Regions from separate parts of the Paenibacillus sp. MER TA 81-3 genome, predicted to be linked through region 2. Evidence: riboswitches for the same ligand, from Rfam matches in the RefSeq annotation. Region 2 holds a riboswitch; each other region holds the start of a gene.
The links. Region 2 has a riboswitch for S-adenosylmethionine ahead of M3650_RS10000 (methionine ABC transporter ATP-binding protein). Riboswitches for the same ligand answer to the same signal wherever they lie in the genome.

Region 1 (8,197 bases), on a different contig from region 2:
GCAGTACTTTTTCCCGGTACGCTGCCTCATTGATATGTCCGAGTTTCTCGTTATAATACCCCAAATAGTAACCGGAACGGAGCACCTCCACCAACGTAGGAATGCCTTGATCGTCCTCCGCCGTGAACCGTCTGCCACTCTCCTCCAATCGGTCCACGATGGCCTGAAAGCGGTCCTCGTCCGCATAAAACCGGCGGGTATCCTCGTTATATTTGAACAGCTCGGGAATCGTCCGCCATTCGATGCCCGCGAGCAGATCCGTAAGTTCTTCATTCGACAACGAGCTCAAATGCGCCATGCTGTACGTCGACTGGACATCCTGCCTCGCTTCGCTCTTAAGCGCCTGAGCCTGCTTCGGTTCCTCCATTCCAGCCTCTGCCGAATCTGCGGAAGGCAACTCCCCTACGGCTCCTAGCGGCGAGCCTAACCGCTCGTCTTCCGTCATTGACCATAGGCTGCCGCTCCCCGATTGGATAAATCCGTGCGGCTCTTCCGCCGTACCGACAGGCTTGGCCGCGGCGAAGCCTGCTGGGCTTCCCGCAGCTACGGTTACCGCCAGCAAAGCGGCGGCCAGTCTCGTCCATACTTTCTGTTTCATGTGTACAACAACCCCCTTGTGTCTGTTCATTCACGTTTTCTATTTGTGAACGACAAACCTAAATATCGGAGGAAATCGGGAGTTTGGACATAAAACTAAATTCCTGTTTTTCTCAGCAGATAGGACTTTCGTTGCGACAAAACGTTCCTGTAACCGGGACGTGAAAAGGCAAAAAGGCAGCTGACTCCCCGTCGACCGCCTTGATGCATGTTTTCACCTTTCGGGTAATAACACTATTATTTACGCTTCGAATATGGGACTTGGAGTTCCATCCGGTAAGAACTTCCGATGTTGTCGAATTTTGCGAGCTAAACCAAACGAATCTAATCGATTGAACTTAGTCTATTTTCGGATCTCTACCTTTTACAAGTCAAAGTCGGCGCACTTCCATTGGAAAATGTACAGTCATTTCGTCCATTTCAACCGCGATTCGTCCATTCCATTGGAAAACATCCAGTCAAATCAGGGTATTTTCTTGCCTTTAAGCCATTTGGATAGGACTCTATTGGAGTATTTCCAATGACACCCCACACTTGAGCTCCTAATTATCGTAACCATTGGACAAAATACAATGGATCACAATGGAAACCTCTCATCGTCCAACAAAAAAAGGCGCTGCCCTCCTCCCTTTCAAAGCAAGAGGCTCGGGCAACGCCAGCATGATGATGATGGCCCACTATGTGTTATGAGTTCTTCTGCACTACACTAATTCTGCATTATAAAATCACGCTCTACGCGCATATTTTCATCATCAAACACTTGTAGGATGTTGTACTTCGTATCCCGCTGCGCCGGAACCTTGCCGGCCTCGCGAATGAGACGAAGCGTGCTCTCGATGTTCACTTTGTGCGTCGCTCCAGCGGCGGAGACGACGTTCTCCTCGATCATCGTGCTGCCGAAATCGTTGCAGCCGTAGCTTAACGTCAACTTCCCGATTTCCGGCCCCATCGTTACCCAAGAGGCTTGGAAATTCGGAATGTTGTCCAAGAAAATTCGGCTGATAGCCAATGTCTTCAAATATTCCTCCGGACTGACGCGCTCCGCCTTCATGTTCGTATTGTCTGGCTGGAATGTCCATGGAATGAAGGCAAGGAACCCTTTAGAAGAATATCCATGCGCCAGGCATTCATCCTGTGCTGTGCGAACACGCTCCATATGAAGCGCACGCTCTTCCAGCAGCTCGCCGAAGCCGATGACCATCGTCGCCGTCGTGTTCATGCCGACCTTATGCGCAGTTTGCATAACGTCCATCCAATCCCGCCATGAGCCTTTAAGCCGGCTTATTTTACGGCGCGTGCGATCATCCAATATTTCCGCACCGCCGCCAGGCAAGGAGTCCAGACCTGCTTCATGAATTTCACGTACGACTTGCTCCAACGACAATCCGTCAGATACTTCCTGCATTTTCAAGATCTCAGCTGGCGAAAAAGAGTGCATCGTAATGCTTGGGAAACGTTCTTTAATCGCGCGCAGCAAATCTGTATAATAGCTGAAGGGCAGCTCGGGATTCGTTCCACCCTGCATCAATATTTCCGTACCACCAACGTCGATCGTTTCCTGAATCTTCTGAAAAATGACTTCATCCGGAAGGACATAGCCTTCCTTCGATCCGGGTGCGCGGTAGAACGCGCAGAACCGACAATACGTATCGCAAATGTTCGTGTAGTTGACATTTCGACCAATCACGAAGGTGGAAATGGGCTCGGGATGCCACTTCTGCATCTTCTGATTGGCGACGGCTCCAAGCTTTTCTATCTGGTCGGTTTCGAACAAAGTAACGCATTCGTCCGTGTCAATTCGTTCGCCGCGCAGCGCTTTGTCCAGTATGCGGTCAATCGGTGACATCGTACAGTCACTTCCTCTCAAAAATAAGTTGCATAAGTTGCATGCTCATGCGAAAAACGTATCTAGGCGCAGCCACAGCCACAAATGATATATGAACGTGCGCGATATGGCTCATCCGTACGTGACATGATATTTCCTAGTTCATGTCAACAACTGCAATAATGGTAACATAGTTTGCCCGTAAAAAACAGCACCTCCCGGTACAGGCTGAACCGATGATTTGTCCGGTACGATACCTGTAACGAGAGGAATAAAGCAACTTCACTACTTCTATTTTATGACAAAGATAATGCTTGATCCAAGTCCTCCAGCAAATCATCAATGTGCTCCAGACCTACGGAGAAACGGAGCAATCCATCCGTAATGCCTCGTTCCATCCGCACTTCCTTCGGCATGGCCGCATGAGACATCATCGCCGGATAGGATAGAATGCTCTCGACAGCCCCCAGGCTGACGGCGACCAGCGGCAGCTTCACTTGGTTCAGCACCTGCTTCGCACGTTCGCCGGAACCGACATCGAAGGATACGACTGCACCATAGCCTTGCGATTGCTTCTCATGCACCTCGCGGCCTGGATGATTCAGCAGCCCGGGATAGTAGACGCGGGCAATATCCGTTCTCTCGTGAAGCCACTCGGCAAGACGCCGCGCGCTCTGCTCGCTCTGCTTCATGCGCGCTTCCAGCGTCTTCATCCCGCGCATCAACAGCCAACTGTCCTGAACGCCCAATACGGTGCCGAGACCGTTCTGCATCTGCTTGACGCGGTGTCCAAGGCTCTCGTCCGCCGTTACCGTCAGCCCGGCCAGCACGTCGCTATGACCGCCGAGGAACTTCGTCGCGCTATGCAGTACAATGTCAACGCCAAGCTCGATGGGCCGTTGATGGTAAGGCGTCATAAACGTATTATCGAGCAATGTGATGAGACCGTGTTCCTTCGCCCATGCCGCCACCTCAGCAATGTCCGTAATTTTGAGCGTCGGGTTGGACGGTGTTTCCATGTATACGGCCTTCGTGTTCGGGCGAAGGGCTGCTTTCACCTGTTCGATATCCGTCATATCGACGAAGGTCGATTCAATGTGCAAGCGGGTCAGGATAGACGTCAACAAACGGTACGTTCCCCCATAGACATCCTCTGTTACAATGACGTGATCGCCCGCCGACAGGAGCAGGAATGCAGACGAAATTGCAGCCATGCCGGATGCGAATGCGTATCCGTTGCTTCCGCCTTCCAACAAAGCGATATAATTCTCCAGCGCCTGTCGCGTCGGATTGCCGGAACGGGAATAGTCATATTCAGGCGGCTCGTAAATATCGTGATGATGGAACGTTGTCGCCTGGTATATCGGAACGCTGGACGCCCCCGTATTACTGTCGATCTCACCGCCAAAGTGGATAAGCTTCGTCGCAAAGCGGCGCTCGCCTTTTTGGGGATGGTTGCTTCCCAGTTCGTCATCGTGTCCCTTATGTTGCTCGCTCATTTTTTTCGTCACCCCTCTATTTCGGCTTTTGCCGCAGCAATCGCTTGGTCCAAATCCGCAATGAGGTCTTCCGTATGCTCGATACCGACCGAGAAGCGTAACAGACGGTCGTCAACGCCGATCCGCTCCCGAATTTCCTGCGGAATGTCTGCATGCGTCTGTATGGCCGGATATGTCATCAGCGATTCGACACCACCCAAGCTTTCCGCAAATGCAATCAGCTTCAGATGTCTCAGAATCGGCTCAACATACCGCGCATCCTTCAAGCGGAACGAGAAGATGCCCGTGTTGCCCGCCGACTGCCGCTTCTGAATATCATGGCCTGGATGATGCGGAAGCGCCGGATAGTACACTGCTTCAATGGCCGGATGCTCCAGCAGCCAGTTCGCAATGATCGTCGCGTTAGTCTGATGCCGCTCCATTCGGAGGGCGAGTGTCTTCATGCCGCGCATCAGTTGGTACGAATCCGACGGACTGAGTACGGCGCCGATTGAATTATGCAGAAATCCGATTTCGTCGGACAATTCCTTGCCCTTTGTCACGATAAGGCCAGCCAGCACATCGTTATGTCCACCCAAATACTTCGTCGCACTGTGGACGACGATATCCGCTCCAAGCTCAATTGGGCGCTGGAAGAACGGCGTAAGGAGCGTATTGTCGACGATAGTCAACATGCCGTGTGCCTTAGCCCAAGCCGCAACCCGTTCGATGTCCGTTATCATCATGAGTGGATTGGTCGGCGTCTCGATGATGACCGCCTTCGTCTCCGGCTTGCGCGCCGACTCGAGCGCATCCATATCGTTCGTATCAACATAGGCCGCCGACACGCCGAAGCGGGACATGATCTGTTCAAGCAAGCGGTATGTCCCGCCGTACAAGTCCAACGACACGATCAGATGATCCCCTTGACTGAACAGCGCGAATACGGTCTGCAATGCTGCCATCCCCGAGCTGCACGCGAAGCCTGCATCTCCGCCTTCCAAGACGGCCGCCGCGTCTTCCAGCACTTGCCGGGTCGGGTTCTTCGTACGTATATAATCAAATCCGGTGCTCTGCCCGAGCCGTGGATGGCGATACGCGGTTGCTTGAAAGATTGGATACGTTACGGCGCCTGTCTTCGGCTCATGCACCGACCCGATCTGTGCGAGCCGGCTTTCGATGCGGTAATTGTCTGAGTTCTGTGCAGCCATTATAATTGCGCCCCTTCCTTATGCGATACGGCTCTGCCTAATTCATACGGCGTCTCTTGATATACATAGTAGTTCAGCCAGTTGGAAAAGAGCAGATTGGCATGCGCACGCCAAGTCGAGTACGGCTTTTTGGACGGATCGTTATTTGGAAAATAATTAGCGGGGATGTCCATATCCATCCCTTTCGCGATATCCCGATCATATTCCCATTTCAATGTACAGGGATCGTATTCAGAGTGCCCGGTCACGAAGATTTGCTTGCCATCCTCAGTCGCAACCAGATAGACTCCCGCTTCTTCTGATTCCGCTAATATATTCAAGGCGGCAACTTGCTCGATATCCTCGCGTCTCACTTCCGTATGGCGGGATTGTGGAACAAGGAACATTTCGTCGAAGCCGCGTGTCAGACTTACATTTTCCTTCGTTAACGTATGGGGAAATACCCCAAATATTTTGTTGTCTAGTGAATATTTACGAATGCCGTAATGATAATACAGACCTGCCTGGGACGCCCAACATATATGAAAGGTCGAGGTCACATTTTCCTTGGACCATTTCATGATGAGGCACAGCTCCTGCCAATAGTTCACGTCCTCGAAATCCATCTGCTCCACGGGAGCCCCTGTAATAATCATGCCGTCAAACTGCTGATTCTCAATTTCTTCAAACGTTTTATAAAAGGACGACAAATGTTCCGCCGAAGTATTTTTCGAGGTATGGCTCGCTGGATGGAGCAATGTCACATCTACCTGAAGCGGCGTATTGCCAACTAAGCGAAGCAGTTGGGTTTCCGTCGTCTCTTTCGTCGGCATCAAGTTCAGAATTACAATTCGAAGCGGACGAATATCTTGGTGATACGCACGTGTTTCGTCCATAACGAATATGTTCTCCTGAGACAGTATTTCTTTGGCCGGCAAGTGATCCGGAATTTTAATCGGCATGACGCTCTCCTCCTTCATATTGGTTCCATACATGCAGCACTGGCAAACGTATGTAGCAAGTGGATACGGCGCTCCTGTCCTTTTTCATATACAAAAAAGACCTTTCCCGGCAATTCGAGAAAGGTCATGCATTACGTTCTCATGCCTCTCTCATCTGTCAGCAACGATTGGATCGCTGCTGCAAGAATTAGCACCGTACGTACATAACTGCAAGATTCTTGGAACAAGAATCTGCCATGTCATGGCTAACGCCGGTTGCCGGGTTTCATCGGGCTTGTCCCTCCACCTGCTCTTGATAAGATTGCTATCGTTCGTTATTCATTTGTTTGCCATTTGCCAAATAGGACTTGGTAATAACTTATAGCAAAGACCAGCCTCTCGTCAAGAGGCAATTCACCATCTCTTATGAAATGCATATGTTAAATCAATGACAAACTTCATACTTTCACACATTTTCTCGGTTTCAACTAAATTCTGTAATTCATTTTTTCTTGAAAGGTGAAAGTACGAGCGTTATACTTAACAAGTGCGTGACCGCACTACCTGATTTATAACGAATAAGTTGAGGTGAATTTCGGATGGATGGCGACCCGAGGCCGTGCCACGGTACGAACGGACAACCGAATATGACGATTCGACAGGAACCGATGTCGCCCAAGACCGTTGCTGTCTGTTGTTCGTGCCCATAAGTTGAACAGCATTCAACTGCCTTGACGTATGTCTATGCACCGAATGACGGACGAAGTCATGAGCATCTCCCTGCTTGAATCGTCAATAATAGACGACGCAGCCCGCCAACAGTTGGCGGTGCGAAGGAGTGAGTGCAATGAAAATCCGTCTTGTAAACGATGGGGTATTTACACCTGTGGAAGACATCAATGTCGCATTGACGACGCCTGAACAAGGCTTTTACTGGATCGATGCCGATATTGATGATTTGCTCGTGCTCCAGCCTCTATTCTCCATGCATGATCTGGCCGTAGAGGACTGTATGAGCGAAGAAGAGCAACGCCCGAAGATTGAAATCTATGAAGGCCATTACTTTATCGTGTTTAACAGCATCCGATTTGATGATGAGGAAATATTTTTACGTTCGCTGAACATATTTCTAGGCAAGCACTTTATAATTACAGTAACCAATCAGAAAATAAATGAGCTGCGCATGGTAAAGCCGGTCCTGTGGGAACAGGAAGTCAGTGCGGCAGACCGCATGTTATATCACTTAATTGACATGGTCGTTGACAACTATTTCACGGTAGCCGATCGAATTGAAGCGAAGATCGACAATCTGGAAGAAGAGCTCATTGTCAGCGCCAAGAAGACCCATCTAAATGAAATCATTAGCTTGCGAAGCGAAATACTCTGGCTCAAAAAAGGATTGGCTCCGCAAAAAGAAGTGCTGCTCGTCCTTTACCGTAAAGAACTGCGGCTAATCGACGATGATTTACAAAAATACTTCCGTGACATCTATGAGAATGCTGTCAAGGTGTCCGAAACGTTTGAAACGTTCCGCGATCTGATGGGAAACTTGCGAGAGTCCTACCAGCTCAGCATTGCGAATCGCGCGAACGACATTATGAGAGTGTTCACCGCCATCACGACCATATTCATGCCGCTTACTTTGATTACAGGCATCTATGGAATGAACTTCGACTATATCCCGTTCATGGATTGGGATTTTGGTTCTTTCTATACGATGGGCTTCATGTTCATACTCGGCGCATTCATGTTCTATTTATTTCGGAAAAAAGATTGGATCTGACAAAAGCGACCATACGATTGCCCGTGTTCCTGACTCGATCAAGGACACGGGCATTATATTTTTTCTTAGCTCACCTGCCGATCGGCAGGGGCATGCTTCTGACGGCGATGCAGAAGACGCAGAAGACGAATCCGCTCATAGTTAGCCTGCACCGATGCGGTGGCTTGCTCTAAGGCCGCTTCACCGAACGCTTTTATATAAACCGGCTTTAAGTATTCGTCCCCCAGCTCCACAAAAGCCATATCAATCGCCTGCCTTTCTTCCCTTGGCATTGAAGCTAACTCGGCCTCCACAAGCGTCTCTACTTGGTATCCTTCCCGTTCCAGCGTTTCAATTCGCATAATGAGCTCACGCCGATCAATGCGAAGAAGTTCCATCAGTTG
Region 2 (8,197 bases):
CGGCACGATTCCATTCGAGCGTGCGGCTCTCGCGCATGAGCGTCACCTGATTATGCAGTTCAGTCCATGTCATCCGCATAGCATCGTAAACTGTGCCAGCTGCTTGACGCATCATTTGCACAGCGTGCCGCCACCGCTTGGACAGATTGGAAAGCATCGGGAAGCCTCCTTTTGTTAAAGTGCGTAATCGATAAGGCTGCTGAAAAATAACAAATTTAATGCATTTCCTTCTCAGTATGTCCAATTTCAAGCGAGGACGTACACTCAGCGTGTTTGACTTTTCGCAAGCATTTGTTATATCTTGAACTGAACAAAGTAGGGAGTGAAGCGCTATGGAAAAAATACAAGTCGTCGAACGGTTCCAGGAAGTAATCGCTCAATCTCAGACAATTATTGCAGTATTTAAGACCTCCTGGTGTCCGGATTGTCATTTCATCGATCCGTTCATGCCGGAACTTGAAGCGCAATTTGAAGGCAAGGCGACTTTCGTCGAGGTCGATGCAGAGCAACTCCTCGATGTGGCGCAGGAATATCATATACTGGGCATTCCGAGCTTCGTTGCTTTTAAAGACGGGAAGGAAACGATTCGATTCGTCAACAAGCTGCGCAAGACACGCCCGGAAATCGAGCAGTTCGTAGAGCGGGCCCTTGCGGTGTCCGAAGCTGTATAACTGGATAGGAAAGCATGATCCGTCCCATTTGCGGACGGATTTTCTTGTTTAGAGGAGTAAGAAGGCGATGGTCTGCTGCTGAGTGTAATATTTGTCACAATTTAGCCGTACATTCATTTAGGAAATCTTGTATAATGGGAGACGGACTGGAATACTTTTCTTATTATTTATAATGAACGGCTTCAATTATGAACAACGGGTCAGGTGAAACTAGTGAATTCAAACATCTACCGTAGAATGAAACAATTGGCTTACGTTACATGCATCGGAATGTTTCTTGTCGTGCTGAACGGAGCATTGGTAACGAAGACGGGATCCGGAATGGGGTGCGGTTCGGATTGGCCGCTCTGCAACGGCAAATTTGTTCCCGCTTACACGATTGAATCCATGATTGAATATTCCCACCGTTTCGTCACTGGAATTGTCGGTCTGCTCGTCTTGGCCTCGTTCATCTTCGTTCTGCGCGCTGCGAGAGACAAACGCGATGCGGTAAGCTACGCTTTCCTTACGCTATTATTTACGATTATTCAAGCGATTATGGGCGCTCTGGCTGTTGTGTTTACGCAATCTCCACCCGTAATGGCGCTTCATTTCGGAATTTCTTTGCTCGCCTTTGCCTCTTCCTTCCTGTTGTGCGTCGTGTTGCGTCGGTATGAACGGGGAACTGTAGTACAGGCGGATCAAGGCCGTCCGATTCGTGCGGAATTTCGATACGGGGTCTGGTTTACTTTGCTTTATACCTACATTGTTATCTATGTAGGCGCATTCGTACGGCATACCGATTCATCGGGAGGCTGTATGGGATGGCCGCTCTGCAACGGGGAATGGATACCTGAATTGTCCGGTGGGACGGCGATTGCGTTTTGGCATCGTGTAGCGGCGGCGCTGCTGTTCATCGTAGTTGCGATTATGGCTCATTTTGCCTACCACAACCATAAGGATAACCGGGAGATTCAATTGTGCGGCATATGGTCGCTTGCGCTCTGCGCAGCGCAAATCATCAGCGGGGCATTTGTGGTCCTTTCAATGCTGGATGCTAACCTGTTCCTGTTGGCAAGCTTGCTGCATACGACGCTTATTTGCGGGTTGTTCAGCGTTCTGTGCCATATGAGCATCCGCGTCTGGCAGCTTAGGAAGTAATAAGAAGACATACATACATCAATGATAAGGGCATAAGGCCCACGAGTTGCAATATGTAAAAGAAGCAGGTCGCTTGACGTTTTTCGGAAGTTGTTCCGGTTAGCGTGATTCAGCGAGCTGCTTCTTTTATTGGGAAATGAAAGGTTATCAATTGCTTCAGTCATTCTTTTTACGCTCCTTCTTGCATGTTGCGGGTTTCATTGGCGTGCGTGCCGAACAGGACGACTGAAGCAGCTGCTTTGGCTGCGGCTAACCAACGAACATTCCAAGGTTTACGTACTGCCATTTGATTGTTTTTCATGAACATCTACCTCCTCAATTGTGGTTTGCGTTTCATTTGATGTCTTTATTGTATCGGAGACGGACGACAGGTACCATGGAATCAACTTACGCCTAGCTTACAATGTCGTAAGTTGTCTAACAGGCACGCTTTAGGTTCGGATGAAAAACAGATATACTTATAGAGGAAACATGTAATTTACATGTAATTTATATGTAAGAAACGTCAACCCAAACGATAACGGAACATTTCAAGGAGGGCTCGTATTGTCTTTTTCTAATATTCGTGATTTCATCCACATGCTAAAGCGAGAGAATGATTTGGCAGTGATCGAGACGGAAGTTGATCCGTATTTAGAGATTGCCGAAATTCACAGACGCGTTATCGCTGAAGGCGGTCCTGCCCTTTTATTTACAAATGTGAAGGGCAGTCCTTTTCCGGTCGCGACCAATCTGTTCGGAACGATGCGGCGGGTCGATCTTGCTTTCGGACCGCGTCCAGAGCAGTTTGCGAACAAGTGCATCGAGGCGATTCACCGCTTGATGCCGCCGTCGCCGAAGAAGTTGTGGGAAGAGCGCGGCCTAGTGAAGGATTTGCTCGGCTTGACGAAGGTGGGCATGAAGGAAGTTACGCCGACGCAAGCGCCGATTATGGGAGTGAAGCGTACGGATAAGCCGATGCAAGGTCTTCCTGCTTTAACGAGCTGGCAATTGGACGGTGGCCCGTTCATTACGCTTCCACTCGTCTATACCGAGCATCCCTTACATAAAGGAAGCGATCATAACCTCGGCATGTATCGCATTCAAATATACGATGAAGAGACGACTGGCATGCACTGGCAAATTCAAAAAGGCGGCGGTTTTCATCATCATGAGGCGGAAATGCGCAATGAAGCGCTTCCAGTATCTGTAGTTGTCGGCGGACCTCCTGCACTCATTGCAGCAGCCATTGCACCGCTTCCTGAGAAGCTGCCCGAGCTGTTGATGACCTCGTTCGTGATGGGCGAACGCCTTCCAGTCGTAGACAGCGGCTTTGAAGGACACCGTATTCCGGCTGAAGCGGATTTCGTAATTCAAGGCTATGTGCCGCCGCATGTCCGCCGCATGGAAGGGCCGTTCGGTGACCATTACGGCTATTACTCATGGGCGCACGAGTTCCCGGTGCTTAATGTGAAGCAGATGTATCACCGCAAGGATGCGATCTATCCGGCGACGGTTGTAGGCAAGCCTCGTCAAGAGGACTATTACTTGGGCGAATATTTGGTAAGGCTGTTGTCCCCGGCGTTCCCGCTCGTCATGCCGACGGTGCGCAAGGTGCATCCATATCCAGAAACGGGCGTCCATTCCTTGGCCGCCGCCGTCGTGCGCGAAAGCTATTCACGTGAAGCGCTTCTGTCCGGCTTCCGCATTCTCGGTGAAGGCCAGCTCAGCTTGACGAAGTTCCTCATGCTGACGGATCAGCCCGTTGACCTAGAGAACTTTGCTGAGCTGACCGAAGCGGTGCTCGAGCGATTTAAGCCAGAGAGCGACTTGTATGTGATGAATAACACGTCGCACGATACGCTCGATTATACCGGGCATAAGCTGAACCATGGCAGCAAAGGCATTCTGCTTGGCGTAGGCGATCCAGTGCGGGAACTGCCGCATACGTACGAGGAGGGCGAAATTGGCGAGATTCATGATGTCGCTGTCTTTTGCCGCGGCTGCTTGACAGTAGCCGGCGCTTCGTATGAGGCAGAGCCGCAGCTGGCGGAACGCGTATTGGCGCGTCTCACGGAGAAAGAGACGAAATGGCCGCTTGTGTTCTTAGTGGATGATGCCCAAGTCGCGAACGGACAGCTTCCGTTTCTATGGACGGTATTTACGCGATTTAACCCTGCATCTGATATATACGCGGGAATGGAAGTCCGCAATCACCATCTTGCCTATAAATTACCGATTGTCATCGATGCGCGCATGAAGCCGGGTTACCCAGACGAATTGTTCCCGCGTGAAGATATCGTGCAACAGGTTGACCAACGTTGGAAAGACTATTTCCCGAACGGACTATAAGCGGTTGTTGAACGGGACCTCTTATAATCACGGATCCATTCACGTGCTAGTATCGACAAGGAGGAGTTCTATGCTGCGCATTCTGTTCGGTGAACCGCCCCGTCAGGACGAAGGAGAATTGCAGGAAGCCATGGTGTTGATGGAGCGCTACTTGAACGTTGTGCGCAAGCAAATGGACAAGCAGGGCGATCCGGAGCACTATTGGCGCAAAATTGAAGTCTGGACCGTCGGGTTAAAGACATCCTTGGATGAGCTAGAACAAAGCGTTTATGCTTCCGATAAGTTTGCGGAGCGCGTAACGAAGCGATATCAAGCGGAGATGGACGATGAGGAACTGGATGATTACTATCGGCATGTCTATTTCTACAAGAACGGATTCATTCGCGTCTTCTCCATTTTGGACAAGCTCGGTACGCTCCTGAACACGGTGCTGCAATTAGAGACGGAGAAGGTGAAGCATCGTTTTTCTTACTTCACGGTTCTGCGTCAAATCCGGTTCAAAGGCAGCCATCCGCGCTTGGCCGAACGGTTAACCGCCTTGAAAGATCAGTACGGCGATGCTCTTCAGCGTCTCCGCAAGCGCCGCAATACGGAAATTCACCATATGAATGCGGAAATGCAGGATGATTTATGGCAGCGCCACCGCAGCTTAAGCGATAAAATCAAGCTGGAGGATATCCAAGCGAATTTGCAGGATTTACAGGATGGTTTCCATATGGCATGCAAAACGTTGCTGATCGCCTTTGAGGAATTGTGCAAACTGGAAAAATGAAACGTAAGGTAAAAAAAGTTAATTGACAACTTTCAAATGCTGGATTATACTCAATTTAAATTTCATAACCGTTTTCTTATCAAGAGTGGCGGAGGGACAGGCCCTGTGAAGCCCGGCAACCGATCTTGCAACCCGGTCAATATGACGCTTCGGTGCGTTATATGCTTGCAAGATGTCAATGGTGCTAATTCCTTCAGAACGTGACGGTTCTGGCAGATAAGAAAAGGGAGAGTTGCGAACAACCGCCAGTTTCAACTGCAAGAGACAGCGAATCGACGTAGCCCCCTTTTGGCATCTGCCAAGAGGGGGCTTTTTATATATAATCCTGTATAATACTTTCATGAGCTGTCCGATTATGAATAAGCTGACAGCCAATAACGCGTATGCATCATGCATACGCGATGCATAAAGGAAGGTGACGATTCCATTGATTCGTTTGGAACATATAAGCAAACAATATGATGCGAGAGGCAAAGCAAGCGGACCGCTAGCGCTGAACGATGTAAGCCTGACAGTGGCGGATGGCGAAATTTTCGGCATTATCGGCCACTCCGGGGCAGGCAAGAGCACCTTGCTGCGCAGCATTAATCTGCTGGAACGGCCGACATCTGGAACGGTGATCGTTGACGGTGTCGAGCTGACGAAGCTGACGCAGGGAGGACTGCAGCAGCAGCGCCGCAAGATAGGCATGATTTTTCAGCATTTTAATCTGCTGTCATCTGCGACGGTATTTGACAATATCGCCTTTCCGCTGCAGCTTGCACACACACCGAAAGAAAAAGTGCAGGCGAAGGTGGATGATTTAATCCGTCTCGTCGGACTGGAGGAGCACCGCGATAAATATCCGGCGCAATTATCCGGCGGACAGAAGCAGCGGGTTGGCATCGCACGAGCTTTGGCTAACGATCCGAAGGTACTGTTGTGTGACGAAGCGACTTCGGCGCTCGATCCGCAGACGACCAACGCGATACTTGACCTGTTGCTCGATATTAACCGCAAGTTCGGCATTACGATTGTGCTCATCACGCACGAAATGCACGTCATCCAAGCGATATGCGACCGCGTCGCCGTTATTCATGCCGGTGCAATTGCGGAACAGGGTAAGGTCATCGACGTATTTCTGAAGCCGCAGCATCCGGTGACGCGTGAGTTTATTCTAGAAGAGCGCAATGATGCGGAGCTCCAGCCTTGGGCAGCTTTCAAGACGCAGGCGACCGAACATTCCCGCGTGGTGAAGATCAATTATTTGGGCGACGTGACGTACGCGCCGGTGCTCCATCAAGTATTGACTGCAGCCGGTGTCAGCTTCGCCATTCTGCAAGGTACGATCTCGCGCATGAAGGACGTTCCATACGGCCAGTTGGTCGTAAGACTTGACGGAGAGAAGACGGCCGTGGAACAGTCGCTCCTGTCGTTGCGGGATAAAGGCTTGGAAGTGGAGGTGATTGCATAATGAAGCTTGATTTCTCTACAGTGAACTGGGAAGAAGTAAGCACGGCCACGACCGATACGCTGACGATGATGCTCTTTTCCGTATTGTTCACCTTCATTATCGGACTTCCGCTCGGCGTATTGCTTTACTTGACGGGCAAATCGAATGGGGCAGCGGCCAAGCCGGTGTACGCGGTGGTGTCATTTATCGTCAATATTCTACGCTCGGTGCCGTTTGTTATTTTGATGATTGCCATTATCCCGCTTACCCGGATTATTATAGGGACTTCGATAGGTGTGGAAGGAACAATACCGCCGCTCGTCATCGCGGCTGCTCCGTTCTTCGCCCGTCTGGTCGAAACGTCGCTAAGAGAAGTGGATCGCGGCGTCATCGAGGCAGCGCAAGCGATGGGGGCATCGACATGGCAAATTGTGCGCAAGGTGCTGCTCCCGGAAGCGATGCCTGGACTTATTGCCGGCACGACGATTACGGCGGTTACGCTGGTCACTTATACGGCCATGTCAGGAATGATTGGCGGTGGCGGTCTAGGGGATCTGGCTATTCGCTACGGCTATCACCGTTACGAATTCGAAGTGATGATTGTATCGATTGTCGTGATGGTGCTGCTCGTGCAGGTGCTGCAGTGGATTGGCGATGCGTTGGTGCGCAAGTTTACCCGCAAATAAGGTTTGGGAAGCCCGCTCTTTGGAGCTTCAACATATAGTGAGTGTTCAAAAAGGTTAAGAGGATTTTGAACAACCTCATAAATACAAAAAATTCAATTGGGGCAGTTTGGAAGGAGAAGGTGTTGGCAATGAAAAAGTGGACTTATGTATTGACTCTCGTAACGTTAGTAATGGTGCTGGCCGCATGCGGTAGCAAGCCGGCGGCAGACAACAATGCAACGAACGCCTCAGACAATGCGGGTGGCGAAACGACGAAAGTGGTCGTCGGCGCATCTCCGGTTCCGCACGCAGAAATTTTGAATCATATCAAGCCGCTGTTGAAGGATCAAGGCATTGAATTGGAAATCAAGGAATTTACCGACTATGTTCAACCGAACGTACAGGTGCATGAGAAGCAGCTTGATGCGAACTTCTTCCAGCATAAGCCATACATGGACAACGAAGTGAATACGAAGGGCTACAAGCTGGTTAGCGTCGGTAACGTGCATGTGGAGCCGTTCGGCGCGTACTCCAAAAAAATTAAATCCGTCGATGAGCTGCAAGACGGTGCTACGGTCGCTATTCCTAATGATGCGACAAATGGTGGACGTTCCTTGCTTTTGCTTGAGAAACAAGGCATCATTAAGCTGAAAGAGGGCACAGGCCTTGAAGCGACAGCTCGCGACGTTGCAGACAATCCGAAAAATCTGAAGTTCAAAGAGCTGGAAGCCGCAATGCTGCCGCGTGCGTTGGATGAAGTCGATATGGCGCTCATCAACACGAACTATGCACTGCAAGCTGAATTGAATCCGACGAAGGATGCGCTGTTCATCGAAGATAAAGATTCACCGTATGCAAACATTTTGACGGCACGTGAAGATAACAAAGACAGCGAAGCAATTAAAAAATTGGTTGCCGCGCTTCAATCCGACAACGTGAAGAAATTCATCGAGGACAAATATAAAGGAGCGATCGTTCCAGCGTTCTAATTATTGCAGTTGAATGGAACATACTCGCATAGCCTTGGCGCTTTACGGCATATTCATTGAAAAGATGAGCAGCCTTGACGCCAAGGCTTTTTTACATTGTTGGAGCCTGTTCCATCCCTTGCCTCGATCTCCCCTTCATTCAGAATGGCAGCCCCCCTTCCTTTTCAAACGAGAACATGTTGTGGCTTCTGTGCAAT
Region 3 (8,197 bases), on a different contig from region 2:
GAGCTTAAGCCCAATCCTACTCCAGCTTCAAAAAAAGGCTCGCGCGTTATTTTATTAGTTTGCTCCTGCACCAAATGAGCGACGCGGCCGGTCTCGATGATCGCCAAAAAGAAAATGACCCATAGAAGCCGATTGTTCGCGTATTGTATGAATGGAATGCTCAGCAGCAGGATGGCTGAAAACACGGACGGCATGAAAGAAAACAGTTGATTTAAGCTGTTTACGATAAAATGGGCCACGCCCTTTTTTTTGCGGGCGAGCAGCCCCAATGGAATCGCGATTAAATATCGCAAAAAAGCGACAGAAAATACGATTAGAATCGTCTCTTTCGTGCCAACGATAAGCTTGCTTAGATTGTCTACGCCGTTCCTGTCACTTCCCAACGGATTGATGCTCGATGGCGCATACGGTGGCAGCAGAAGCTTCTTCTGTTCGCTCCATCTATGCTTCACTTCCTGCAGCTCTTTATCTACAAATGGCAGATCGGGTCCGAAAAACATGACAAAGACAAGGAACGCGAGCATGAATCCGCCGATCCACAACGTAATGTTGCACTTCTTCAATTCGCAGCCCCCTTTATCTTGGCTCAAAATGTCTTCTTGAAAATTGGCTTATCAGCTGGACGATAAGCACAAGGATCATGAAGCAAAATGAGATTCCTATAATCATGCCCGGATCGTAATCGAACCCAGTGCCGAATGATGGACTATAATCGATCGCTTTGAACAAACGATATGCCGCTCCCGGATAACTCATGAAATACTCGACCATTAATAGATTGGACAATATATATACGAATAAGGAAGACAGATGTGTTAATATCGTCCCAAAGCTATTATAAAACATGTGTTTGTAAAAAATGAGGCGTTGGGTCAACCCCTTCGCTTTAGCCACTTGAATATACAATTTTCCTTCCTGTTCCGCGATGGACGCGCTCGTAATTCTTGCAATATACATAGTCGGGTAAATGGAGACCAGCACAGATGGCAAAATAAAAGAGTACCATCCTTCCGAGGAAAAAAAGCGAATGAACGGGACATAGCGAATGACAAACCACTGTATTAACAGCAAGACCAAAAAGTCAGGCAACGATTGAAATAACCATGTCGTCCAATTGCCCAAAAAATTAAATCTAGTTCTGGACAACCTATAGTCCATCATACCTTTCATAACGCCCAGACCGAAGCTTAACACCAACGCGGTTATAATGACAGCGAAGCTCTTGGACATGGCAATCAAGACGGCGGATTCGACGGTTTCGCCGTATCTGTTCAAGCCCAGACTTCCATTCTCTAGCAGCCCATTGACCAATCCCTTTAGATTGTCGCCGTATTTGCCCCAACTGAAGTTATACTCGGCCGTCACCCTGTAATGTTCCATCCCGATATCCAGATCCCGCGGGAACAAGACAACGAGAATGACCATAATTAATGAAAAAATACTGATACATAATGATCTTAAAATCTGTGACCGAAGACTCATGTTCTCCTCCCATCCTATTTTTTCTCCATATTCATCATATTTATATTCACGGCAGTCTATTAAAAACATTCTACTCGAATCGTAGTGAAATCTATAGTTAAAATTAACCAATGGTTATAAAAAAGGTGTGATTTTGTCTATTACTGACGGATTTTTGTCTATTGCTGATGGAATGTGTAGCTAAAAGAAAATGGAAAATACAAATTTTCCTGCGGAAAAAGGCAAGGAAGATGGGATAGATGGAAAGCGAGTTGATGGGGTGCAGCCATGAAAAAGGGGCATAGGATGTAATCCCGCCCCCGTTATTTCTGCGAGGTATATACTCAGCTGGATAAATATATCCTCTTATGACTCCGATATTGCGTGTTCCAGCGTTACAATCGCTTGATACACATCGTCTGCTGTAATTCCTGACTTCATAAAGTGTATCGACTCATTCGGATGCGTCGTGCCGCTAGCGATGTTTTTCAATGTTGCAGTATCCTGACTGGACAGCCCCAGATCGGTTAAACGATAAGGGAGATTCATACCGAGATAGAAGGGGAGCAACCGTTGTACTTCTGGCAGGTTGTCTTCCAATACCAACTGTACGAGAATGCCGTAGGCTACTTTATCGCCGTGCAGCAGAACATGCGTTTCTGGAGCGACGGTAAGTCCATTGTGAACCGAGTGAGCTCCCGCGATGCGTCCCAGATGGTCGCCGAATCCTCCAACCATTCCGCCAGTCATTATAATCGTTTCAACCACCTGCACGAATGCTGCCGACAATTGCTTCGTCTCGGCGTCTTGAATGCTTTGCCGCCCATGCTCCAAGAGAGTGGACTGACATAGACGGGCAGAGTGGTGGGCGATCTGAATGGCGATGGATGGATGTTCCAGCTTCCGAATCAGTACATCGGCTTCATACCATTTGGCCAATGTATCGGCAATTCCAGCCCTAAGGTAGGCGACTGGAGCTTGCAGCGCAATTCTCGGTTCGACCAGTACCATCAGCGTGCTTTTTGGAAATATAGTATAGTTCGTGAATTGTCCGTGCTCATTATAGAATACGCTTAACGGTGTCCACGCCGCACAGTTCGAGGCAAGCGTTGGCACCAGAATCGTGTCCAGCTGCGCCTCATTCCCGGCAGCTTTGACCACATCCATGACCTTGCCGCCACCGACGCCGAGAATGACATCGGCTTGCTCTGCCTGCGCATAACGGGCAATTCTTCGGGCTTCCTCTAATGTACACTCTCCATTGTAACGAAGATATAATAGGGTAAGCTTGGTCAGCTTAGGGAAAAAAGGCTTCGCTGCCTTCAAGGAGCGATCGCCATGCACGACGAGCACTCGCTTGTAAGTGTAGGGCTGCAGCAAACAATCCAGCTTATCCAGTATACCTGTTTCACAGTAATAGAGCGCAGGCGCTCCTCTGACGATTACTCGTTGTTCCATCGATGTCACTTCCTTTTCAGCATCCATTCAGGCTTGCCGAAGCCTTTGAACTGTTCATCGATAATTTGTTCAAATTCAGCTGATTCTACAGCTTCCTTCAAATCCTTCGCGAATTGCTTGTCCAGCTCTGCTGTATTTACGACCAAGCGGTTGCGATAGTCATCCGGCATATTTTCGAGCTTCAGAGCATCCAACAGATTCATTTTGGCAGCCAGCGCGAAGTTGCCGGGAACGAGCGACAGGTCGACGCTATCCGCCGCGCGCGGCAGCTGCCCTGCTTCTATCGGCTGGAGCACGAGTTGCTTCGGATTATCTTTCACGTCTTTCTCCGATACCCGCAACGGATCGATGTCATCTTTAATGGTAAGGAGTCCTGCATCTTGCAGCAGTCCTAATGTGCGTGCAAGATTCGTCGGATCGTTGGCAACTGCGACGGTGCTTCCAGCTGCAACTTCATCCAACGATTTGAATTTCGATGAATAGATGCCCATCGGTGCGGTCGGAACGGAGATGAGCTCAGACAATTGCAGCTTATTTTCTTTTGCGAAATTTTCCATGTAAATTTTATGCTGGAATAAGTTTGCGTTCAAATCACCATTGGACAACGCTAGGTTCGGCTGGACGTAATCACCGAATTCGATTACCTCGACCGTATACCCTTTTTTCTCCATAATCGGCTTGATTGCTTTAGTAACCATATCACTGTAAGGTCCAGCAGTGGCTCCGATTTTCAAAGCTTTGCTTTCTTCTTGGTTCGAGCCTTTGTCGCTGGTTGTGGTTGACGTGCTGTTGCCGCATCCGGCAAGCACACCAATCGCCAGGATGAGAGAGAGTAGGATTGCAGCTTTTTTCATGTTAAAATCCTCCATATGATGTGTAATATAATAGGTAAAAAGCTCCCTTTTGATCACGAAGCTATCCTAAAGATGGAATTCGGCATCGAATCTTGCATTCACTCTCGAAGTCCGGTGCTCATGTAGTCTTGCCTACACTCCGCGCCTTCTTCTTCGAGTTCTTGCAACCTTCTCGGTGCTGAAAAGTGAACGAACACGCACTCACTTAATTTAACGCTTATCCACTTTCTTAGCGATGTAATCTCCGCCGTATTGAATCAGTTGCACTAGGCAAACCAAGATGACCACCGTTGTGAACATCACGGTATTATCGTAGCGGTAATAGCCGAAACGAATGGCTAAGTCGCCAATCCCGCCTCCGCCAACGGTGCCTGCCATCGCCGAATAGGCAACTAGGCTGATCGCGGTAATGTTCACGCCTTGAATAATGCCAGGCTTCGCCTCGGGGAGCAGCACATCCTTTATAATCATCCACGGCGTAGCTCCAATTGAGACAGCTGCTTCAATGACCCCCTTGTCGATCTCGCGCAAGGCCGTCTCCACCAGCCGGGCAAAAAACGGGATCGAGGCGACCGATAGAGATACCGAGGCGGCCGTTGGGCCGATGGTGGTGCCTGTAATGAATTTCGTTACTGGCAGCAAGGTGACAAGCAAAATAATAAATGGGACCGACCGGATTATGTTGACGATAAAGCCCAATATATTTTTCGTCGGCGTGTGTTCCAGAAACAGACCCTTGTCGGTTACAAATAAGAGAATTCCAATAGGAAGACCCAGAATTAAGGCGGCAGAAAGCGAAATTCCTACCATATACAACGTCTGAAAGAAAGCTTTGTTCAGGTCAGGCAATAGTTGGATTAGAGAATCCGTCAGCATGGTAGATCACCTCCAGTCGATATGTACGCTCTCTTATATAATCGATAGCCCGCTGTACTTCCACAGCGTCTCCGATGAGCTCCAAGATGAGAATACCGAGAGGATTGTCACGGATATATTCAATTTTCCCATGCAGGATGTTGCCTTTAACCTGATAGGCCTGCAGAACATCGGTGATGATCGCTTCTTCTGCCTGCGGCGCAACAAAGTGAATTTTGACAATCGTTCCTTGGCAATGCTGGAGCAAGCGTTCAGGAAGGTTAAATTGGAACAGGCTGCTAATGAACGATTGGGTCATCGGATGCTTAGGCTCGGAAAAAATATCATAGACAGCTCCTTCCTCCACCACATTTCCGTCTTGCATCACGGCCATCCGATCACATATATCTTTCACCACTTCCATCTCATGGGTAATGAGCACAATGGTAAGCTTCAGCTCGCGATTGATTTTTTTCAACAGCTCCAAAATCGCTTGTGTCGTCTCGGGATCAAGAGCGGACGTCGCTTCATCACACAACAGCACATGCGGATCGTTCGCCAATGCTCTGGCGATGCCTACCCGCTGTTTTTGTCCGCCGCTCAGCTGGGCCGGATACACATTGCGTTTGTCGGACAGGCCGACCATCTCCAGCAGATCCGTGACGCGAGTGTCGATTTCTTCTTTTGATTTATGATTGGCCTTCAGTGCAAAGGCGATGTTCTCATACACCGTCTTGGAGCGAATCAGGTGGAAATGCTGAAAAATCATCCCGATCTTTAACCGGGCTTGGCGTAAGCCTTCGCCCTTTAAAGCTGTCAGGTCCACTCCATCGACGAAGATGTTGCCCGAAGTAGGCTCCTCCAACAAGTTGATGCAGCGCAGGAGCGAACTTTTTCCTGCTCCGCTTCGTCCGATAATACCGTAGATTTCTCCTTTGTTTATCGTTAAGGAAACGTTGTTCACGCCAACTACTGTAGATGATTTGCTTCTGTACTCCTTTATTAGATTTCTAATTTCTATCATCGCTCTCACCCCGCTATTCCTGTTGCTAGACACTCATGATACAAAAAAACCTCTTTCATAAGAGAAAGAGGTTGAACTGGCAATTAACCAACTTATCTCTCAGAATGTGATACATTCCGTAGGATTTAGCACCGTTTACTCTACTGGTAAGGTTGCCGGACGTCATAGGGCCTATTCCCTCAGTCACTCTTGATAAGGTAAAATATGAAGTTTTGTAGTGAAAATAATACACATGAAAGATTTGCTTGTCAATAAAATTTTCAATATTTATTTTCAAACTGGAAATGATATCTTTCCGTGGTATAATTTTTTGTTGGGGATATACAAACACACCAGAGGTGAGTTGATTGAAAACGGAAAAGGTTAACATTTTTGAAATGACCAAGGACATCAATCAATATGCGAATTTTGTAGTTGGTGAAGTCAATGATCACGTGGTTCGTGCTGCCGTCATTGATGGTGATTTTCACTGGCATAAGCATGAAAATTGTGACGAGCTCTTTCTGGTGGTCGAGGGAGAATTATTGATAAATTTTGAAGATCGAACGGAAACATTGCTGCCTGGTGATGTATATACAGTGAATGCGAACGTGCTCCATCGCACTCGTTCGAATGGCAGAACGGTTAACCTATGTTTTGAAAAGGCTGATAATGATATAAACGGAAACGAAATGGATGGAATAAGCAACAAACAAAAAAGACGTGTCAAATTTCGTAAATTCGCACGCCTTTTTTATTGCAGATAAACTCTGGCCGCCCTTGAAGCGGTCTAGTATGTTATCGAGATAAGCTTCATGTGCCGAATCTCTGCCGATACCCGCACTTCCTGCATAATTCCTCTACAGCTTCTCTTCTGGAAAATCCAAAGTACAGATTATTCGCTCTTTCACCTTCTACAATTTCAGAGAAAGGAGTGCTGTTAATATTGCCTAAATTAATGACGCCCTCGCCATCCAGACAGCAGGGCACGACCGTTCCGTCGACCAGCACGGCCGCTTGACTCCGAAGCGCATGACAGAAGCCTTTGCCATCATCCTCCGGAGCTTGCAGGCTCGGCCATTGAAATTCATGGTCCTGATTCAAATAGATTCTGTCGGCGATTTTGACTCCGCTGCCTGGCATCACTTTTTCTTCTATTTTGTAGTCCAGATTAAATTCTTTTTCTAAAATGGCCAGTGTTTCCCGGTTTCTGCTCTTTATCGAATTTGTTGCATTGTCTTGGTCCAAATTCCATAACCTGAACGATATGATGACATTATGCTCAGCCGCTTCCCGCACAAAAGAAAGAATATCAGCCAAGTATCCCTCTCGATTTTCCGACCCCTCATGTCCGTCGAAGCTGTGCAGCGAGAAGTTCATTTGGCGCAGCGCCGGTTTCCCCAGCAGCTTATGCCTATTTTTATGAATAAGTGTTCCATTCGTCGTAATATTGACCTTGAACCCTTTTGCATGGCTGGCATCCAGCAACTCATCGATTTTGGGATGAAGGAGGGGCTCGCCTTTGACGTGAAGGTAAATATGATTCGTATGCGGTTTAATCTGATCCAATATGTTGTTAAAGGTGTCCGGCTTAATGAAATTAGCCTTGCGAGCCGTTTGCGGGCAGAAGCTGCAAGCCAGATTGCATACGCTTGTAACTTCGATATATACCTTTTTGAAAGTTTTCAAGACTTGTTCCCCATTCTATATCTTTCTGTAAATACTCAGGTCGTTGCCGACATAGACTGATTGCGCATCTGATTCTATATTGTACTAGAAACATCAGGCTTATAGAAGGCTTTCGTTCTATGGGCAAAATGATAGGACACGTTCCAACGATTAGCAAGGGGGATGGTTGAAACAAGCTATGACGAGGAGTGCTGCATGAGGAGGGTTAGTTGGCTGCTGTATAAGGTGGGCTGCATTGTTTTCCGTGGTCATTTCCGAGATTGTTACCGCGGTTGATGCAAGCTCCGTTGGAAAACGTACAGTGGAATGTGTCGATTAGGCGGGTAAACGGTATGCAGATTGTATTTAGTCCAATGGAATTGGCTGTTTCTTAGCAATTGCTGCGAAATGAGTGCCAAACCATTGGATCATTTCCAATGGAGCCTGCCGTAAGGAGGCTTGATCTGCTGTTCCATTGGACAAAATCCAATGGAGGATGAGACAAAGGGCAGACCGTATGCAGATGCAGGTTTTGTCACCATCGAGCATGTATGATGATCGTATGCAGTGAGCCCTGACTTTTTGCCTGTGAATCTCTCAACCCTCGGATTGCTCCGACAATCATTCGAGGCCATACTTTCTACTAAGAGAGGAGGGGACGAAATCATCCTTTTGCTCACTAACCCCTTGATTCAGAAAAGGAGAATCCTATCGAGGCAATCAATTGATAACGTTCAATCGCTCTTAACTGCTTGGATAAACTAAAAAAGAACATGAATTGCCCTATAACTCATCCACGAAGCCATTATCTTCAGCTCCTGAACTGTTCCGTGCACAATCTGAGTCAATGGGAGAGTGAATCAAAGGGTACATCGAAGGCTACAGCTTCGCTCAATCT

Region 1: it holds a riboswitch for S-adenosylmethionine, as region 2 does, so the genes downstream of both, metA (homoserine O-acetyltransferase MetA) here and M3650_RS10000 (methionine ABC transporter ATP-binding protein) in region 2, are expected to answer to the same signal.
Region 3: it holds a riboswitch for S-adenosylmethionine, as region 2 does, so the genes downstream of both, M3650_RS07825 (methionine ABC transporter ATP-binding protein) here and M3650_RS10000 (methionine ABC transporter ATP-binding protein) in region 2, are expected to answer to the same signal.

The regions. Positions count from the first base shown of each region.
Region 1 is NZ_JAMAWB010000003.1:193,984-202,180, forward strand. It holds gene M3650_RS05335 (collagenase) at 1-598, opposite strand, end outside; gene mqnC (cyclic dehypoxanthinyl futalosine synthase) at 1,304-2,443, opposite strand; gene M3650_RS05345 (trans-sulfuration enzyme family protein) at 2,719-3,921, opposite strand; gene M3650_RS05350 (aminotransferase class I/II-fold pyridoxal phosphate-dependent enzyme) at 3,930-5,111, opposite strand; gene metA (homoserine O-acetyltransferase MetA) at 5,111-6,052, opposite strand; SAM riboswitch class I at 6,200-6,354, opposite strand; gene corA (magnesium/cobalt transporter CorA) at 6,879-7,814, shown strand; gene M3650_RS05365 (HRDC domain-containing protein) at 7,880-8,197, opposite strand, start outside.
Region 2 is NZ_JAMAWB010000006.1:83,860-92,056, forward strand. It holds gene M3650_RS09975 (DUF2515 family protein) at 1-157, opposite strand, end outside; gene M3650_RS09980 (thioredoxin family protein) at 333-671, shown strand; gene M3650_RS09985 (COX15/CtaA family protein) at 909-1,811, shown strand; gene M3650_RS31910 (hypothetical protein) at 1,981-2,112, opposite strand; gene M3650_RS09990 (UbiD family decarboxylase) at 2,358-4,142, shown strand; gene M3650_RS09995 (Cthe_2314 family HEPN domain-containing protein) at 4,213-4,914, shown strand; SAM riboswitch class I at 4,988-5,137, shown strand; gene M3650_RS10000 (methionine ABC transporter ATP-binding protein) at 5,342-6,367, shown strand; gene M3650_RS10005 (methionine ABC transporter permease) at 6,367-7,032, shown strand; gene M3650_RS10010 (MetQ/NlpA family ABC transporter substrate-binding protein) at 7,161-8,000, shown strand.
Region 3 is NZ_JAMAWB010000004.1:364,147-372,343, forward strand. It holds gene M3650_RS07800 (ABC transporter permease) at 1-563, opposite strand, end outside; gene M3650_RS07805 (ABC transporter permease subunit) at 577-1,425, opposite strand; gene M3650_RS07810 (iron-containing alcohol dehydrogenase family protein) at 1,828-2,919, opposite strand; gene M3650_RS07815 (MetQ/NlpA family ABC transporter substrate-binding protein) at 2,925-3,773, opposite strand; gene M3650_RS07820 (methionine ABC transporter permease) at 3,984-4,649, opposite strand; gene M3650_RS07825 (methionine ABC transporter ATP-binding protein) at 4,615-5,652, opposite strand; SAM riboswitch class I at 5,742-5,851, opposite strand; partial or broken gene M3650_RS07830 (cupin domain-containing protein) at 6,030-6,308, shown strand; gene M3650_RS07835 (radical SAM/SPASM domain-containing protein) at 6,445-7,320, opposite strand; gene M3650_RS07840 (hypothetical protein) at 8,130-8,197, shown strand, end outside.